4 regions of the Streptomyces hawaiiensis genome follow, and region 4 is predicted to be linked to each of the others. Evidence: riboswitches for the same ligand, from Rfam matches in the RefSeq annotation. Region 4 holds a riboswitch; each other region holds the start of a gene.

Region 1 (4,721 bases), 6.3 Mb from region 4:
TGGGGCCCCCGGATCGGCCTCGCCGACGCCGAGGCCCTCGCCGTCCGGCCGCTGCCGGAGTACTGGCCCTTCGAGTCCCCGCTCGACGGACGCGAGGAGTACCCGGTCGAGGGCGGCCCCCGCTTCGTCCGCCCCGCCCTGTCCGTGCGCACGGCCGAGCGGCGCGGCACCGAGTGGGTCTACGAGGGGCACGACACCCAGGACGACGAACTGCGGCTCCGGTTCCGCGACGGCGACCTGGCCGTGACGCTGCACTACCGGATGCGTTCCTCGACGGATGTCGTCGAGCGCTGGGTGACCCTGGACAACCGGGGGCCCGCCGTCGAGCTGCTGCGCGCCGACTCCGCGACCTGGACCCTGCCCGACCGTGACGCCTGGCGGCTGTCCCAGCTGCACGGCCGCTGGGGCGCCGAGTCCCGGCTGACGCGCTCCGCCCTCACCCACGGCGAGAAGGTCATCGGCAGTCGCCGCGGCCACACCTCCCACCAGCACCTGCCGTGGGTCGCCCTGGACACCGACGCCACCGAGGAGCGCGGCGAGGTCTACGGCTGCGCCCTCGGCTGGTCCGGCTCCTGGCGCATCGCCGTGGCCCAGCTCCCGGACGCGCGCGTGCAGATCACCGGCGGCGCCGGCTACGACGACTCGGGCCTGCTGACACTGGGCACGGGGGAGTCGTACACCACCCCCCTCTTCGCCGGCCTCTGGAGCGACGGCGGCTTCGGCGGGGCGAGCCGCGCCTGGCACGCCTACCAGCGGGCGTACGTGATCCCGGACGCCGGACAGGACCGGCCCGTGCTGTTCAACTCCTGGGAGGCCACCGAGTTCGACATCTCCGAGGAACAGCAGCGGGCGCTCGCCGAACGGGCCGCCGCCCTGGGCGTCGAGCTGTTCGTGGTCGACGACGGCTGGTTCGGGGCGCGCACCAGCGACCGGGCCGGGCTCGGCGACTGGACCCCGAACCCCGACCGCTTCCCGGGCGGGCTGAAGCCGCTCGCCGACCAGGTGCACGGCCTCGGCATGCGGTTCGGGATCTGGGTCGAGCCCGAGATGGTCAACCCGGACAGCGACCTGTACCGCGCGCACCCCGACTGGGTGCAGTACCAAACGGGACGAAAGCGGACGGAGTTCCGTAATCAGCTCGTACTGAACCTCGCCCGCGAGGACGTCCGGGAGTACCTGTGGGAGGGGCTCGACGGGCTCCTCTCCAGTGCGCCGATCGACTACGTCAAGTGGGATTTCAACCGCTGCTTCACCGACGCCGGCTGGCCGGACGACCCCTACCCGCAGCGGCTGTGGGTCGACCACGTGCACGGCCTGTACGTCCTGCTGGACCGACTGCGGGCCGCCCACCCGGGCGTGGCCTTCGAGTCCTGCTCGGGCGGCGGCGGCCGGATCGACCTCGGTGTGCTGAGCCGCACGGACCAGGTGTGGACCTCCGACAACACCGACCCGCTCGACCGGCTCGCCATCCAGCACGGTTTCAGCCAGGTCCATCCGGCCCGGGTCATGGCCGCCTGGGTCACCGACAGCCCGAACGCCATGCTCAACCACCGGGCCAGCTCCCTGCGGTTCCGGTTCGTCAGCGCCATGGCCGGGGTGCTCGGGGTCGGCGGCGACCTCACGAAGTGGACGCCGCAGGAGCTCGCCGAGGCGGGAGAGTGGGTGGCGCTCTACAAGGAGATCCGGCCCGTGGTGCAGCGCGGCGACCTGTACCGGCTGCGGCCCCCGGAGGGCGGCATGAGCGCCGTGCAGTACACCCTCGGCGACGAGACCGTCGTCCTCGCCTGGCTCCAGGCGCAGCGCTACGGCGAGCCCGTGCCGGCGCTCCGGCTGCGCGCCCTCGACTCGACCGCATCGTACGAATGCCTCGAAACGGGCGAAGTTCACCGAGGGGCCGTACTGCTTCATCACGGACTGCGGGTCGGCCTGCGGGGGGATCTGGATGCCACGGTCGTCCGCCTTAAGCGGAAGTAGCCGTTCTGTCCGAATAAAGCGCTTCGGCCGCTAAGAGATAACGTGCCCCGATCGTAAGGGAGATGTGGAGGGGGTGCGTGACCATCGTCATATTCGTGACGATGTGTTGTCGCCATGTTCACGTAATTCTGGCGTTATTCAGGGCCATTGAGGAAAGCGGGAGACCGGTAATCCACGCTCGGTGACGGCACATGTGCCGACGCGTCAAGAAAAACACCGTCACGGGCAACCGCAAGCTTGTCCCCTTGCGTCTTGGTCGCTTACGTTCCACATCAATCCGGACGGACGCCTAATCCTGCCGCCGCCCGGAGCCCCACACACTGACCCGACGTACGGCAGGAGCGGGGGACCCACAGGTAAGACGCCTGTTCCGGTTCCCGGAACGGCTTGGGGTTAAGCCGCGCCCCGGCGCGGCCGGGCATCTCCAGCCCGCACCCGACAGCTCACCTCGCAGGCGACGGAGAGGAATTCGCCATGCCCGCGAAGGGTAAGCACCGCCGCCCCAAGACCCAGCGTTTCACCCGCTCCATCGCCGTCGCCGGAACCGGCGGGGCCGCACTCGCCCTGCCGCTCATGGGGGCCGCCGGCGCCCACGCCGCCACCCCGCAGTCGGCTCCGGAGAAGGCCGTCCAGTCCGCTCCGGCCGCCGAGAAGAAGGCCGCCGAAAAGGCCACCGGCGCCCGCACGTACACCGTGCAGGCCGGCGACTACCTCGCCAAGATCGCCGACGACCAGAACGTCAGCGGCGGCTGGAAGACGCTCTACGCGGACAACCGTGACGCCGTCGGCTCCGACCCGTCGCTGATCCACCCGGGCCTGAAGTTGTCGATCGGCAAGAAGGCGGCGACTGCTCCGAAGTCCTCGGCCCCGTCCGCGCCGAAGGCCTCGGCCTCCAAGCCGTCCGCCGCCGAGTCGGCCCCGAAGGCGGAGACCGCCGCGAAGCCGGCCGCCGCCCAGCCCGCCGCCGAGAGCAACTCCGGTGGCTACACCCTCCCGGTGGCCGGCGCCACGGTCGGCACCCCATACCACATGTCCGGCAGCATGTGGTCCAGCGGCTACCACACCGGTGTCGACTTCGTCGTCCCGACCGGCACCTCCCTCAAGGCCGTCGGCGCGGGCACGGTCGTCTCCGCCGGCTGGGGCGGCGCGTACGGCAACCAGGTCGTCATCAAGCTGAACGACGGCAACTACGCCCAGTACGCCCACCTGTCCCAGCTCTCCGTCTCGGCCGGCCAGACCGTGACCGCCGGGCAGCAGGTCGGCCTGTCGGGTGCGACCGGCAACGTGACCGGACCGCACCTGCACTTCGAGATCCGCACCACGCCGGACTACGGCTCGGACGTGGACCCGGTCGCCTTCCTGCGCTCGCACGGCGTCTCCGTCGGCTGACCGACCGCACGACCACCTGCCTGACACGCGACCGAAGGCCGGACCCCGATCCCCGGGTCCGGCCTTCGGTGTGTGCGCGTGCCGCTCCCTGCTGGGCGGCCGCCGGGGCCGGATGGCCGGGGAGGGACTGATCGCCTCAAGGGATCGACAGGCGGCGGCAGTTGGGACAGAGTGATCCCGTCCGGAGCGCAAGCGCTTTCCAGAGCTTTCCCGGCGGATCCCGAGGAGCTGTGTCCCGTGCCGACCACCCGCAGAGCGTTCGGAGCCCTGTCCGCCGGAGCCGCCCTGGCGGCCCTCTCCCCGGCGGCCACCGCGCACGCCGCGCCCCGCCCTCGCCGCCTCATCGCCCACGACGACTTCTGCCACGGCCTCGGGCAATGGACGACCGAACTCCAGGACGGCGGCACCGTCACCGCCTCCCGCGGCATCCTGGAGATCGACGTACCGAGCGGCGCGACCGTGTGGTTCAGGCGGCGGCTCACAGGGCCGTACGTCCTTCAGTACACCGCCACTCCCGTCTCCGAGGGCGGGGCCAACGACCGGGTCTCGGACCTCAACACCTTCTGGAACGCGACCGACGTCCGCTCCCCGGACGACCTCTTCGCGACTGCGCGTGGCGGCGCCCTCGACGAGTACGACCACCTCACGACGTACTATGCGGGCTACGGCGCCAACTACAACACCACGACCCGGCTGCGACGTTACGTCGGCGAGCCCGGCGTCCGTCCCCTGGTCTTCGACTACACCGAGCCGCTGCTGGTCCCGGGCGAGCCGAACCGGGTCCGGATCGTCTCCGACGGCTCGACGGTCCAATGGTGGAACAACGGACGGCTCGTCTTCGACCACACCGATCCGCAGCCGTACACGAGCGGGCACTTCGCCTTCCGGACCGTCTGGAGCCATTTCCGGATCAGTGGGTTCCGGGTCTGGTGGCTCACCCCGAAACATCCCTGACGAGCGGTGTATTCCGGAGTTGGCGAACACTTTAGGAGTGGCTTATCTCACCGCCCGTCAATCCCTTCCTACGGTCGCGTAGGTCACATTCGAAGGTGAATCATGAGCTGTTGTGGCAGACGATTCGAAGAGTGACAGCAGAGCAGTGATCGGGTCGTACGTGGCGGTGGGGGACAGCTTCACCGAGGGCGTCGGTGATCCCGGCCCCGACGGGGCGTTCGTCGGTTGGGCCGACCGGTTCGCCGTGCTTCTCGCCGACCGCAGGCCCGAGGGCGACTTCCGGTACACCAATCTCGCCGTACGCGGAAAGCTCCTCGACCAGATCGTGGCGGACCAGGTTCCGCGGGCCGTCGACATGACCCCGGACCTCGTCTCGTTCTGCGCCGGGGGCAACGACATCATCC
Region 2 (4,721 bases), 5.1 Mb from region 4:
CGAGGAGCTCGCCCGGTTCGCCGAGGAGGGCCCCACGGCCGAGGAGATGGAGCGCGCCCAGGCCCAGCTGGAGCGCGAGTGGCTGGACCGGCTCGGCACGGTCGCGGGCCGCGCCGACGAACTGTGCCGGTACGCCGTGCTGTTCGGCGACCCGCAGCTCGCCCTGACCGCCGTCCAGCGTGTGCTGGAGATCACGGCGGAGGAGGTCCAGGAGGTCGCCAAGGCCCGCCTGCGGCCCGACAACCGGGCGGTGCTCGTCTACGAGCCCGTCGCCGACGAGGTCGCCACCGAGGACATCGCAGCCGCGGCCACCGACGAGAACGAGGAGGCGGCCAAGTGACCGAGCTCGCCACGATGGACTTCCACTCCCGGCCGCAGGCGGGCGACGCCCGGCCGTGGGCCTTCCCGGCCCCCGAGCGCGGCACGCTCGACAACGGCCTGACGGTGCTTCGCTGTCACCGCCCCGGCCAGCAGGTCGTCGCCGTGGAGGTGCTGCTGGACGCCCCCCTGGACGCCGAGCCGGCCGGCCTCGACGGTGTGGCCACGATCATGGCCCGGGCCTTCTCCGAGGGCACCGACAAGCACTCCGCCGAGGAGTTCGCCGCCGAGCTGGAGCGCGCGGGCGCCACCCTCGACGCGCACGCCGACCACCCCGGCGTCCGGATCAGCCTGGAGGTGCCGGTCTCGCGGCTCCCCAAGGGGCTGAACCTGATCGCCGACGCCCTGAGGGCGCCCGCGTTCGCCGACAGCGAGGTCGAGCGGCTGGTGAACAACCGCCTCGACGAGATCCCGCACGAGCTGGCCAATCCCTCCCGCCGCGCCGCCAAGGAGCTCTCCAAGGAGCTGTTCCCGACGGGCTCGCGCATGTCGCGGCCCCGGCAGGGCACCGAGGAGACGGTCGCCACGATCGACTCCGCGGCCGTACGCGGCTTCTACGAGAAACACGTCCGCCCCGCCACGGCCACCGCCGTGGTCGTCGGCGACCTCACCGGCATCGACCTCGACGCCCTGCTCGGGGACACTCTGGGTGCCTGGACGGGCTCCTCGGCCGAGCCGCGCCCCGTGCCGCCGGTGACCGCCGACGACACCGGCCGGGTCGTCATCGTGGACCGCCCCGGCGCCGTCCAGACGCAGCTGCTGATCGGCCGGGTCGGCCCGGACCGGCACGACCGCGTGTGGCCCGCGCAGGTGCTCGGCACGTACTGCCTCGGCGGCACCCTCACCTCCCGCCTGGACCGGGTCCTGCGCGAGGAGAAGGGCTACACCTACGGCGTACGGGCGTTCGGCCAGGTCCTCAGGTCCACCCCGGACGGCACGGGTGCCGCGATGCTCGCCATCAGCGGTTCCGTCGACACGCCCAACACCGGCCCCGCCCTGCAGGACCTCTGGACGGTGCTGCGCACCCTCGCCGCCGAGGGGCTGACCGACGCGGAGCGGGACGTGGCCGTGCAGAACCTGGTCGGCGTGGCGCCGCTGAAGTACGAGACGGCGGCGGCCGTCGCGAGCACGCTGGCCGACCAGGTCGAGCAGCACCTGCCCGACGACTACCAGGCCACGCTGTACCGGCAGCTCGCCGCGACCGGCACCGTGGAGGCCACCGCGGCGGCCGTGAGCGCCTTCCCGGTGAACCGTCTGGTGACCGTCCTCGTCGGTGACGCGGCGCAGATCAAGGCACCTGTCGAGGCCCTGGGTATCGGCGAAGTCACCGTCGTCGCCGCCGAGTAGCGGCACGCGCGCAGGGGCCCTGGTTGCCTTCCAAGGCACCAGGGCTCCTTTATGCCCGAATTGGTACGGAGGTTGCCTGTCTGCCCTGTGGGATGCGCTACAAAAGCCGGGATTCGTTTGGGAATTGAAAGTGGCGCCGCTTAGCTTCGTCCGGGCTGTTCGTCAGGCAGTGCGCCGCATCCGCGGCACCGGACAGTCATCGCCGAGTCCCCGTACGGCGCGAGCCAGGGGAGCCGGGGACCCATCGCAGTCCCTGGGGTGAATCGGACGCCCGCGCGAGCCGCGAGGGAGTCCGTAGGAGACCTTCCTGCTCCGAACCCGTCAGCTAACCCGGTAGGCGAGAGGGAAGGAAAGGACCAGCCACTACATGGCGTTCACTCGCGCCACCGGGAAGCACCGTCGTCCCAGCAGGATCCAGCGCGGCACCGCCCGCGCGGCGGGCGTCGCGGCCCTCGCCACCACCGGCGTGATCGGCACCGTGGCCGCCCCCGCGGCCTTCGCCGCAGAGCCCAGCGCCGAGCAGACCGGCCTCACCCCGGTCGTCACCATGGGCGACACCGTGGCCCAGCAGATCGACGCCCAGGCCGTCGCGCAGCAGCAGGCCGCCGACGAGGCCGCCGCCAAGCAGAAGGCCGAGGAGGCCGCCCGCAAGCGGGCCGCCGAGGTGGCCGAGAAGGCCAAGGAGGCGGCCGAGAAGGCCCGTGAGGCCAAGGAGCGTGCCGCCCGCGAGGCCGAGCGCAAGCGCCTCAACACCTTCGTGTCCCCGATCTCCGGCTCGTACGTCTCCACCGGCTACCAGGCCAGCAGCGGCCTGTGGTCCTCCGGGAGCCACACCGGTGTCGACTTCCACGCCGCCACCGGCACCTCCGTCCACGCGGTCGGCGCGGGCACCGTCGTCGAGGCCGGCTGGGGCGGCTCCTACGGCAACCAGATCGTGATCAAGATGAACGACGGGACGTACACCCAGTACGGCCACCTGTCCTCCATCGGCGTCTCGGTGGGCCAGCAGGTGGCCCCCGGCCAGCAGATCGGCCTGTCCGGCGCGACCGGCAACGTCACCGGCCCGCACCTGCACTTCGAGGCCCGTACGAGCTCCGAGTACGGTTCGGACATCGACCCGGTCGCCTACCTGCGCTCGCACGGCGTCAACGTCTGACCGGAACCTCTCCGCTGTCCCCGAAGCCCCGGCTCCCCGAGCCGGGGCTTTCGGCGTTTAGGGCGGCAGGCTGTCCAAAAAATATCCATGGATTCCCGCCTGCCGTCGGAAATTCCGGCTCATTGCAATAGAGTCACGGAACACGCGCCGCTCGTCGGCGTTTCACGGGGATTAAGCGGAGGTCGGTCATGCGTATTCCCGCGCACTCGGTGTGCACGGCCATCCGGGACGACATCGTCGCGGGTGTGCACCCGCACGGCAGCCGGCTCACCGAGGAAGTCCTCGCGCGCCGCTACGGCGTCTCGCGGGTCCCTGTCCGGGAGGCCCTGCGCACGCTGGAGGCCGAGGGCTTCGTGGTGACCCGGCGGCACGCGGGCGCGTGCGTGGCCGAACCCACCGAGCAGGAGGCCGCCGACCTGCTGGAGATGCGCATGCTGCTGGAGCCGCTCGGAGCGGCCCGCGCCGCCCAGCGCCGCACCGAGTCGCATCTGAAGGTGCTGCGCGGCCTGGTCCGGCTGGGCCAGGAGCGGGCCCGCCGGGGAAGCAGTGAGGACCTGCGCTCTCTCGGCGGCTGGTTCCACGAGACGCTCGCCCAGGCCTCCGGCAGCCCCCCGCTGACGTCGGTGCTCACCCAGCTTCGTCACAAGATCGCGTGGATGTACGCCGTGGACGCACCGGTCAGTCCGGTGGAGTCCTGGACGGAGCACGGCGCGATCGTGGACGCGGTGGCGCGCGGGGACGGCGAGCGCGCGCGGGCGGTCACGGCGCTGCACACCGAGCGCGCGACGGGCGCGCACCGCCTGCGTCTCGGCTCCCCCGGCGAGCGCGCCGACCGTGTGAGGAACTCGCAACATCCCGTAAACACGGCGGGCCTGCGGCATTAACACGGCAGCCGTATACAAAGAGAGCGGCTAATTCCCGGGGCCCTATTTCCGCTGCCCGGAATCGGTGAATTCCCGACCGTGCCGACCGGGAATGGCGAAGGGCCCGCCCGGTGAATTCGGACGAGCCCTTCGCTGTGCGCCGGTCGGGCGCTCGGGAAATCAGACGGTCTCGGGCAGTTCCTCGAGACCCTCGGAGACCAGCTTCGCCAGCCGGTCCAGGGCGGCGTCCGCGCCCTCGGCGTCGGAGGCGAGGACGATCTCCTCGCCACCCTGCGCGCCGAGGCCCAGGACGGCCAGCATCGAGGCCGCGTTGACGGGCTTGCCGTCTGCCTTGGCGATCGTCACCGGGACGCCTGCGGCCGTGGCGGCTCGGACGAAGATGGAGGCGGGGCGGGCGTGGAGACCCTCGGCCCAGCCGACGTTGACGCGGCGCTCAGCCATGTGTTGCTGCCCTTCGGTGTTCAGGGTTGTCTAGACCAGTTTCCCATATCGTGAAGCTGCGCCGGGAGCAGCCCTCGGAGACCACCCCGGGGTGCCGTCGGATCGCGGCCTCGACCCGACTGACGCCCTCCACAGACTGCCTCGCGCCGTTGTCAGGCGCTAGCCGTACTCTGGGGCCCATGCAGACCTCGCCGGACCGGCACGAGTATCCCGCCCACTGGGAAGCCGACGTGGTGCTGCGCGACGGGGGTACCGCACGCATCCGGCCCATCACCGTTGATGACGCCGATCGCCTGGTCAGCTTCTATGAGCAGGTCTCCGACGAGTCGAAGTACTACCGCTTCTTCGCGCCGTACCCTCGCCTGTCCGCCAAGGACGTCCACCGCTTCACGCACCACGACTTTGTGGACCGGGTGGGACTCGCGGCCACGGTCGGCGGCGAGTTCATCGCCACCGTACGCTACGACCGGATCGGCGCCGACGGAACGCCCGCGTCCGCACCCGCCGACGAGGCC
Region 3 (4,721 bases), 3.9 Mb from region 4:
CTCCATGCCGGTCAGGAAGACGACGGGGAACTCCAAGCCCTTGGCGGTGTGCAGGGTCATCAGCGTGATGACGCCGTCGCCGTCCTCCTCGTCGGGGATCTGGTCGGAGTCGGCGACCAGCGCGACCTGTTCGAGGAACTCGGACAGGGTGCTCTGCTCCCCTTCGCCGCGCTCCTGCTCGAACTCCATGGCGACGGCGGCGAGTTCCTGGAGGTTCTCGATCCGGGTCTCGTCCTGCGGGTCGGTGGAGGCCTGCAGCTCGGCGAGGTACCCGGTGCGCTCCAGCACGGCCTCCAGCACCGTGGCCGGTCCGGCGCCGGACTCGACGATGGTGCGGAGGTCCTCCATCAGTGTGTTGAACCGCTTGACGGCGTTGGTGGAGCGCGCGGCCATGCCGTACGCCTCGTCGACGCGCTTGAGCGCCTGCGGGAAGCTGATCTTCTCCCGCTGGGACAGGGCGTCGATCATCGCCTCGGCACGGTCGCCGATGCCCCGCTTGGGGACGTTGAGGATCCGGCGTAGCGGCACCGAGTCCTCCGGGTTGGCCAGCACGCGCAGGTAGGCCAGGACGTCCCGGACCTCCTTGCGCTCGTAGAAGCGGACACCGCCGACGACCTTGTAGGGCAGGCCGACGCGGATGAAGATCTCTTCGAAGACACGGGACTGGGCGTTGGTGCGGTAGAAGACGGCGACGTCGCCGGCCTTGGCCTCGCCGGCGTCCGTGAGACGGTCTATCTCCTCGGCGACGAACTGCGCCTCGTCGTGCTCGGTGTCGGCGACGTAGCCGGTGATCCGGGCGCCGGCGCCCGCGTTGGTCCACAGGTTCTTGGGGCGGCGGGACTCGTTGCGCTCGATGACCGCGTTGGCCGCGCTGAGGATCGTCTGGGTGGAGCGGTAGTTCTGCTCGAGCAGGATCGTCGTCGCGTCCGGGTAGTCCTCCTCGAACTGGAGGATGTTACGGATCGTCGCGCCGCGGAAGGCGTAGATCGACTGGTCGGCGTCGCCCACCACGCACAGCTCGGCGGGCGGGACCTCGGCCTCGGGCGGTACGTCGACGGGGTGCTCGGAGGTGCCGACGAGTTCCCGGACGAGGGCGTACTGGGCGTGGTTGGTGTCCTGGTACTCGTCCACCAGCACGTGGCGGAAGCGGCGGCGGTAGTGCTCGGCGACGTCGGGGAAGGCGCGCAGGAGATTGACCGTCGTCATGATCAGGTCGTCGAAGTCGAGGGCGTTCGCCTCGCGCAGCCGCGACTGGTACATCGCGTAGGCCTGGGCGAGGGTCTTCTCGAAGCCGTCGGTGGCCTGGGCGGCGAAGTCCTCCTCGTCGATCAGCTCGTTCTTCAGGTTGCTGATCTTGGCGCTGAAGGACTTCGGCGGGAAGCGCTTGGGGTCGAGGTCCAGGTCGCGGCAGACCAGGGCCATCAGGCGCTTGGAGTCGGCGGCGTCGTAGATCGAGAAGGAGGACGTGAAGCCGAGCTTCTTGCTCTCCCGGCGCAGGATGCGCACGCACGCGCTGTGGAACGTCATGACCCACATGGCGTTCGCGCGCGGGCCGACGAGCTGCTCGACGCGCTCCTTCATCTCGCCGGCGGCCTTGTTGGTGAAGGTGATCGCGAGGATCTGGCCCGGGTGCACGTCCCGCTCGGCGAGCAGGTGGGCGATGCGGTGCGTGAGCACACGGGTCTTGCCGGAGCCGGCGCCGGCCACGATGAGCAGCGGGGAGCCGGAATGGACGACGGCGGCGCGCTGGTTGTCGTTCAGCCCTTCCAGGAGGGTGGCGGTGTCCACCACCGGGCGGGGGGCGCCGTCCCGGTAGTAGGCGTCCCGGTCCGGAGGCATGTCGAACTTCCCGCCGAACAGATCGTCCGGAATCGGCTCCGGTACGTGATCGTCCTCGGGCGGCGGCGGGGGCTCGTCCGCGGGGCCCCGCTGGGCCTGGAGGTTCGCCAGGAAGTTGTCGTCAAAGAGGCTGCTCATCGCTCTCCGAGTCTAGGGCGCCCCACTGACAGCCCGCCGCCGCCCTGAGAACATCGCCGCGCGCCCGGGGATCACGCCGTTCGCCCGGCGGCGCGATGTCGCCGTCCATGACCGCATGATCACGCCCTGCTACAACCCCCGCGATTGTGGACCTTTCATGACCAACCCCCCTCGATCGTTCACTCTCTGCAACGCTCATGAGTAAGGTCACGAAAATGTATCGGGCATATCACCCATCAACCTTCACAGAGGCCACACGAATTGGCTACGGTGCGACCAGGCCGCATGACCCCCACCGGCGAACGTCGCCGGGCCGCGCGGCCTCCGCCGAGTCCGGCGTGCCGCAGCGGCAGCCGGAGCCGGGGACCCAACCGTGAACCTGGGGTGAATCGGCCCGACTCCCTGTGCGGAGACGGCCGTAGGGCAAACCTTCCGAACCACCCGCCCGAACCCGACAGCTAACCCGGTAGGCGGAACATGGAAGGAGTCGCCTCCCTTGGCGTCGCACCGCAAGTCGCGTCCTACGGGTACGCGCGTGGCAGGCATACGGACCCCCGCCCTCGCAACGGCGGCCCTCACGTCCGTGGCCCTGCTGTCCCAGTCGGCCAACGCCGCCCCCGAGGCCGACGACAAGCCCAGCCTGGAGGAAGTCGAGAAGAAGGTCGACGACCTGTACCGCCAGGCCGAGTCGGCGACCGACAAGTACAACGCGGCCAAGGAGAAGACCGCGAAGCAGCGCAAGCGCGCCGACACCCTCATCGACGACGTCGCCCAGCGCACCCAGAAGCTCAACGAGGCGCGCGAGCAGCTGGGTTCCTTCGCCTCCGCCCAGTACCGCACCGGCGCCGCCGCCCCGGACACGGCGACGTTCCTGCTCGCGGACACCCCGCAGGACTACTTCGACCAGACCCAGTTGATGGACCGGATGACGGGCCGTCAGAAGGTCGCGGTCGACGACTACGTCACGCAGCAGTCCGAGACGATGGAGAAGCGCCAGGAGGCCACCGAGAGCCTCGAGACGCTCACCGAGTCGCAGGGCGACCTGAAGACGGCCAAGGCCACCGTCCAGCGGAAGCTCGCCGACGCGCGCGAGCTGATGTCGAAGCTGACCGCCGAGGAGAAGGCCCGGCTCGCGGCGATCGAGAAGGAGAAGCGCGAGGAGGCCGCCCGCAAGGCCGACGAGCTGGCCCGGCAACAGACCGCGCAGCAGCAGGCCCGGGACGAGGCCGCCCAGCAGCAGGACAGCTCGCCGTCGGGGTCGTCCGGCACCGGCTCGTCCTCCCCTGCGCCCCCGGCCGACTCCTCGTACGCCACCAAGGCCGACAAGGCGCTCACCTTCGCCCGCGCCCAGATCGGCAAGCCGTACGTGTGGGGCGCCGTCGGCCCCGGCTCCTACGACTGCTCGGGCCTGACCCAGGCCGCCTGGAAGGCCGCGGGCGTCACCCTGCCGCGCACGACCTACGACCAGGTGAACGCCGGCGCCACGGTCCCGCTCTCCCAGGCCCAGCCCGGTGACCTGGTCTTCTTCTACGACGACGTCACCCACGTCGGGGTCTACATCGGCAACGGCATGATGATCCACGCCCCGAAGCCCGGCACGTACGTGCGCGAGGAGTCGATCTACTACGACGGCGAGTCGGCGATCCACAGCGTGGTACGCCCGGCCTGAGCGGTCTCGTTGTGATTTTGAGGGGCACGCGCGCGTGCCCCTCTCGTCACGCGGGCGCCGCTCTCTAGCATCGGCACTATGTCCGGTCCCTCCCCGTTTGCCGCCTGGTGGGCGACGTATGCGCTGGCGACCGGCCTCGTGTCGGTCGGTCTCGACTCGGCGGGGTACGAGGTCCTCTCCCGCATCGCCCTCGTCCCGGCCTGTGCGGCCTGGCTGGTGGCGGCCGCGGGCCTCGCCCAGCGGGCGCACGGCGGATGGCGGGCGGAGGCGCCGGCCGCGCTCACCACCGTGGCGGCGACCGCCGTCCTCGGCACCGGCTTCTCCGCGGCCGGCCGGCAGCCCCTCGCCGAGGCGCTGCTGGCGCTCGCCCTGCTGCTCTGGGCGGTGCTGCTCACCGTGCGGGCCAGGGGGCGGCGCGGAACGGTGTTCCTGCGCTGCGTGGCCACCCAGGGGCTCGCGGTGCTCGGCGCCACGCTCGCCGCGGCACATGCGGCGGCCTGGCTCGCCCACGCGGCCCTGGTGCTGTTCTGGCTGGGCCTCGCGCTCTACGGCTTCGCCCTGTTCCGCTTCCAGCCCCGGCAGGTGGAGGAGGGGCGCGGGGACCAGTGGCTCGCGGCCGGCGCCCTCGCCGTCTCCTCACTGGCCGGGGCGAAACTCCTCAGCGCCGACAGCGCGCGCCTGTACCTGTGGAACGAGGAGAACGCCGGCGCCCTGCGCACGACGGCCGTCACGCTGCTCGTGCTCGCGCTGATCGCCTGCGTCGCCCTGCTCCTCGCCGAGCTCTTCTGGCCCCGGCACCACTACGACGTACGGCGCTGGTCGACCGTGTTCGCCGCGGTCGTGACGGCCGTGGCCACCCTGGCGGTCGCCGACGCCCTGGACGTCGCCTGGCTCGACGTCCCCGGAGAGGCGTTGCTGTGGATGGCGGTGGCCGCCTGGCTCGGGTGCACCGCCTGGGCGATCACCTCGGCCCGGGCCGGCGCCAGGCGCTCCCGGGTCAGGTCCAGAGCACGGCGATGAAGATGTTCGCCGTGGTCAGCAGGCCGACCAGGCCGAAGAGGCCCTTGTCCACCCT
Region 4 (4,721 bases):
GCCCCCTTCCGTGCCGGACGGCATCTCACGGCTCAGGCTGACCGCCCGCGCGGACCTGACCGGTCAGCAGATCGAACGCGCTGTACGGCTGATCGGCGAGACGCGGCCATGAGTCGGCGTGACACGGCCGTGCGTCGCACGATGACGGTCTGATCGAACGCGGTCACATGCGGTCCACCCCGGCCGCGAACGCCGCCCAGCTCCCCGGGGAGAAGAGCAGCGCGGGTCCGGCCGGGTCCTTGGAGTCGCGCACGGCGAGCAGTCCGGCCCAGGGCGGGGCATCCGGACACGCGGTCTCGACGCAGTTGTTCGCGCCGGTGCTGTAGCTGCTGCGCAACCACCGCACACCGTGCAGTTCGATGCTTGAGGGGACGTGACGAGGCAGTGCACGCATGGTGCCTCCTTACGCGCCGGCGGCTGTCCCGGCGATGTAATCCAACGAGTCCTCGGGCGAAAGGGCGTGGATCTGAAGGGCGTTGAAGGCCTCCGTGTAGGCCTGGAGGTCTTCTTTCCGTTCGAGGTAGAGGCTACTCGTCAAGTGGTCGAGAACAACCACATCCAGATCAGAAGTGCTCGAAAATGAGAAGATAACGAAAGGGCCGGTGACCCCGATGTGCGCCCCGGCGGCGAACGGCAGTACCTGAAGGCGCACTTGGGGCAGCCGGGCCGCCTCGACCAGCCGTTCCAGCTGGCGGGCCATCACCCCGGGCCCGCCCACCTCCCGCCGCAGCACCGCCTCGTCCAGGACGGCACTGAGTCTCAGCGGGGGATCCGCGCGCAGCACGTCCTGCCGGGCCAGCCGCACCTCGACCAGCGTGTCGAGCCTGTCCTCCGGGAGCCCCTCCACCGCGGCCCTCGTCACCGCACGCGCGTACTCGGGCGTCTGGAGCAGGCCCGGGACGACGGTGGTCTCCAGCGTGCGCATCGCGCCGGCCTGGGACTCCAGGCTGATGAAGTCCCGGTAGGTCGGCGGCAGCACCCCGCGGTAGGCGTGCCACCAGTGGTGCCGGCCGCCGTTGTCGTCGGATCCGGGCAACATCATGAGCAGTTCGCGAAGTTGGGAGTCGGCCACACCGTAGGCGTCGAGAAGTAACCGAACATCGGCCGGTTTCACCCCGCTCGTGCCCGTCTCGATCCGGCTGACCTTGGACTGGTGCCAGCCCACCAGCCGGGCCGCCTCACCGCTCGTGAGCCCCGCCGAGGTGCGCAGCGCACGCAGTTCGGCGCCCAGTTTCCGGCGGCGCACCGCGGGACCGTGCTGCATGGGCTCCTCCTTACTCCTTCCGAGCCACCCAAATACGGTCTCGCGTCGCAGAGTTCACCGCTTTGAGCGACAGATATATGCATATCTTGGTGGATCGCCGCCCTTCGCGGGTGTTCTGGTGGCACTCTGGCGACGAAGCACCAGTCCGGGACCGTACTCGAACCATCCGCTCCGTGTCGGGCTGCGGTCCCGTGGGAAAGGGACGACGTCGCCATGGCAGACCATTTGGAAGCATCCGTCACTCTGCCGAGCGATCCCGCCTCGGTCTCCGCAGCGCGTGCCTACGTGGTGGGCACGCTGGCGGAGTGGGGCCTGCCGGCGGACACGGAAGTGTCCGACACCGTCCGGCTCATCATCTCCGAACTCGCCACCAACGCCGTCCAGCACACCTTCGGTCAGTCGCCCACGTTCACCGTGGACGTCGAGCTCGACCGCGACGAGCACCTGCGCATCGGTGTCACGGACAGCCACCCGCGTCTCCCCAGACGCCTGCCCGCCGCCGTCCAGCAGGACAACGGCCGCGGCCTGGTCATCATCCGCTGGCTGACCGCGGAATGCGGCGGCAGACTCCGCATCCGCCCCACCCGGGAGGGCGGCAAGACCATCTCGATCGAACTTCCGTGGGTCCTCCCGGTCCAGCCGGTGACGACAGCGGTCCAGCAGGAGCCGTAGTCACGCCCAGCACGACCCGGAAGACCTCCCCAGCGGGTGCCGTACGCGCACCTCGGCCCGCGCGACCCGCGTCCGGGCCGTCCTCAGGGCTGCGACGCCCGCGCCGAGCCTCATGACCCGCCGGAGCCCGCGGCCGTCACTGGTGCCGTGCCGACGCCTCCCGGTGCGCTGCCGCCCCACGAAGCCCTGAGGGCTGTCCGACGGTGCGCCGCAGCGGTGCGGGGATCCTGACGTCGCCCCGCGCCGGCTCCTCCTCGGTGGTCTTCCCGGTGCCGGCCGCCTCCGCACGCGGCCCCGCCCGCCGCACCAGCCGCGGGAGCAGCCCCCACAGGCCGACACAGACCACGAACGTCGCGGCGCCCGCGGCGATACCACCGGCCCGGCCCGTGGTCACATCGACCACCAGCAGCACGGAACCGCTGAACGCGAACACCAGCACACTCAGGCCGGCGGTGGCCAGGCGCGAGGAGACCTGCACGATGCGGGGCTTGGCGCCCTGCTGGAAGAGGGAGCGGTGCAGCGCGGCCGGCGCGGTGAAGAGCGCGGCGGCCAGGACCGCCAGCAGCAGCGTGATGACGTAGGTGACGCGCTGGACCGTGTCGAGGTCCTCGAAGCGCGACGTGAAGGCGAGCGACAGCAGGAAGGCGAAGAGGATCTGCACACCCGTCTGGGTGACGCGGAGTTCCTGGAGCAGCTCGACGAAGTTGCGGTCGGCGCGTTGCAGCGGAGTCTCGTTACGCGCGGTGCAGGGACGGTGCTCGGCCATGGAGTGACGGGTATCCACTCAAGCCCGTGTCACGCTCCGGCGTGCGGCGGCGCGTCAAGGACGCCGCCGCACGCCGGGCGGATCACTTCACGCGCCCGTACCAGACGCTCTTGGTCCAGATCTTCTGCAGCCGCACCACGTCCCCGCTCTTCGGGGAGTGCCAGAGCTTGTTCTTACCCGCGTAGATACCGACGTGGTACACGTTGCTGCCCGAGTGGAAGAACACCAGGTCGCCCGCCTTGCGGTTCTTGGCGGAGATGTGGCGCGTCTTGTTGTACTGCTGGGCAGCCGTGCGGGGGAGCTTCTTGCCGGCCTTCTTGAACGAGTAGAGCGTGAGCCCGGAGCAGTCGAACCGGTGCGGACCTATGGCCCCGTACTTGTAGGGCGAACCCTTCTTGGAGGCCGCGATCTGGAGTGCCTTGGTCGCCGGTGTGGCAGCCGCGGCGTCGGAGGCGAAGCCGGGCGCCACTATCGAACCGCCGACGGCGGCGATGGTGAGCGCCGAGGCCGTGCCGGCCCGGGCCATGAGCGACGGGACACGATTGAGCGCAGTCATGCGCAACCCTTCGTCAGCCGCCTGTGAAGGATGACCTGTCGGATTCGGGCTGGCGAAGTTGCCCGGCCGCTGACGCGGCTTCACCCCAAGGGCTGCTCGGGTCAGGTCATGGCGTGACCGTCCCGGCGACCCGTCGTGCTTGGGTCCTCCACTCCTGCCGATCCACTCCTGTCGACCGGTCATCCGGACGGCGGCAGGACTCGGCGTCCGCCCGGATCGCCCCGCCACAGCGGCGGGGGCTTGTCGTCAGACGGGATCTTGGCGCATGGCTGTCCGGATTTCCCAACGGAACCGGGGATTTGTGTTGTTACTCACCACTCACCCGTTCGGGTGGACACGTGTGCGTTCGCGCCAGTGTCCACGGGTTCGTGGAGCGCCGGACCAGCGACGGAATGCCCCATTCCATCCGAGGGCTACGTGTGTTGCGCAACCGGGACGGTCCCAAAATCAGTTTCCCGTCTACTCCGAACAGGGGTACGTCCATTGGTCCGTTTCGACTCAGGTCCGGACGCTCCGCCGACAGGGCGGGCGTCCGGACCGACGGTTCCGCGTCAACTGACGGATTCCGGGGGCAGAGTGAGCCGCGCCGTGCGCCGCTCGCCGTCCAGCACCCGCAGCGCCCGGGCCAGTGTGCCCGCGTGCAGGTCCGTCTCGCCCCGCTGGTGCATCAGGGTCAGCGCGTCACGCAGCGCGGTCGCCCTGCCGACCAGGGCCTGGGCGGCGCGCAGTCCGCGGTAGGTGTCGCCGTCCTGGGCCGGATTGATGCGGCCGAGCAGGTCGACGACCTCGAGGTAACGGTCGATCAGTTCCGCCTCGGCGCGTGTCAGGGCGGGCAGCGGTGGCAGTTCGGGCGGGAGCACCAGGGCCTCATCGTCCGGTCGGCGGGGCCAGGGTGGCCTTGCGGCTCGGGATGATCCCGTCCACCAGGCCGTACTCCACCGCCTCCTGGGCGGTGAGGATCTTGTCCCGCTCGATGTCCGTGCTCACCTGCTCCCGGGTGCGGCCGGTGTGCAGCGCGAGCATCTCCTCCATCCGGCCGCGGATGCGCGTCAACTCGTCGGCCTGGATGGCCAGATCGCTCGCCTGCCCCGGACCGGCTCGGGCAGCGCGGGCTGATGGATCACCAGGCGTGCGTCGGGCAGCGCGAATCGCTTGCCGGGCGTGCCCGCCGCCAGCAGTACCGAGGAGGCGGCACCGGCCTGGCCCAGGCAGATCGTCTCCACGTCGCAGGAGACGTACCGCATCGTGTCGTAGAGCGCCGTCATCGCGTGGAAGGTGCCGCCGGGGGAGTTGATGTAGAGCGAGATGTCGCGCTCCGGAGCCTGGTGCTCCAGGTACATGAACTGGGCCATCACGTCGTTCGCCGAGGTCTCGTCCACCGGCGCCCCGAGGAAGACGATCCGCTCCTCCAGGAGCTTCGAGTACGGATCCATCGTCCGTTGCCCGGACCCTGTGCGTTCGGT

Evidence for each region. Region 4 has a riboswitch for cyclic di-AMP ahead of CEB94_RS06475 (C40 family peptidase). Riboswitches for the same ligand answer to the same signal wherever they lie in the genome.
Region 1: linked by a shared signal. The riboswitch ahead of CEB94_RS35240 (LysM peptidoglycan-binding domain-containing M23 family metallopeptidase) and the one ahead of CEB94_RS06475 (C40 family peptidase) in region 4 are both predicted to bind cyclic di-AMP.
Region 2: linked by a shared signal. The riboswitch ahead of CEB94_RS30150 (M23 family metallopeptidase) and the one ahead of CEB94_RS06475 (C40 family peptidase) in region 4 are both predicted to bind cyclic di-AMP.
Region 3: linked by a shared signal. The riboswitch ahead of CEB94_RS24815 (C40 family peptidase) and the one ahead of CEB94_RS06475 (C40 family peptidase) in region 4 are both predicted to bind cyclic di-AMP.

Annotation. Positions count from the first base shown of each region.
Region 1 is NZ_CP021978.1:7,725,413-7,730,133, forward strand. Features, by position in the region: gene CEB94_RS35235 (alpha-galactosidase) at 1-1,974, shown strand, start outside; cyclic di-AMP (ydaO/yuaA leader) riboswitch at 2,290-2,444, shown strand; gene CEB94_RS35240 (LysM peptidoglycan-binding domain-containing M23 family metallopeptidase) at 2,449-3,363, shown strand; gene CEB94_RS35245 (DUF6250 domain-containing protein) at 3,601-4,317, shown strand; gene CEB94_RS35250 (SGNH/GDSL hydrolase family protein) at 4,463-4,721, shown strand, end outside.
Region 2 is NZ_CP021978.1:6,537,050-6,541,770, forward strand. Features, by position in the region: gene CEB94_RS30140 (M16 family metallopeptidase) at 1-340, shown strand, start outside; gene CEB94_RS30145 (M16 family metallopeptidase) at 337-1,725, shown strand; cyclic di-AMP (ydaO/yuaA leader) riboswitch at 1,916-2,080, shown strand; gene CEB94_RS30150 (M23 family metallopeptidase) at 2,093-2,881, shown strand; gene CEB94_RS30155 (GntR family transcriptional regulator) at 3,070-3,765, shown strand; gene CEB94_RS30160 (HPr family phosphocarrier protein) at 3,925-4,206, opposite strand; gene CEB94_RS30165 (bifunctional acetate--CoA ligase family protein/GNAT family N-acetyltransferase) at 4,386-4,721, shown strand, end outside.
Region 3 is NZ_CP021978.1:5,344,259-5,348,979, reverse strand. Features, by position in the region: gene pcrA (DNA helicase PcrA) at 1-1,977, opposite strand, end outside; cyclic di-AMP (ydaO/yuaA leader) riboswitch at 2,293-2,465, shown strand; gene CEB94_RS24815 (C40 family peptidase) at 2,474-3,646, shown strand; gene CEB94_RS24810 (SLAC1 family transporter) at 3,725-4,666, shown strand; gene CEB94_RS24805 (hypothetical protein) at 4,644-4,721, opposite strand, start outside.
Region 4 is NZ_CP021978.1:1,403,351-1,408,071, reverse strand. Features, by position in the region: gene CEB94_RS06500 (8-amino-7-oxononanoate synthase) at 1-112, shown strand, start outside; gene CEB94_RS06495 (DUF397 domain-containing protein) at 164-394, opposite strand; gene CEB94_RS06490 (helix-turn-helix domain-containing protein) at 404-1,264, opposite strand; gene CEB94_RS06485 (ATP-binding protein) at 1,478-1,936, shown strand; gene CEB94_RS06480 (DUF6328 family protein) at 2,073-2,702, opposite strand; gene CEB94_RS06475 (C40 family peptidase) at 2,785-3,258, opposite strand; cyclic di-AMP (ydaO/yuaA leader) riboswitch at 3,262-3,461, opposite strand; gene CEB94_RS06470 (hypothetical protein) at 3,810-4,118, opposite strand; partial or broken gene CEB94_RS06465 (ATP-dependent Clp protease proteolytic subunit) at 4,126-4,691, opposite strand.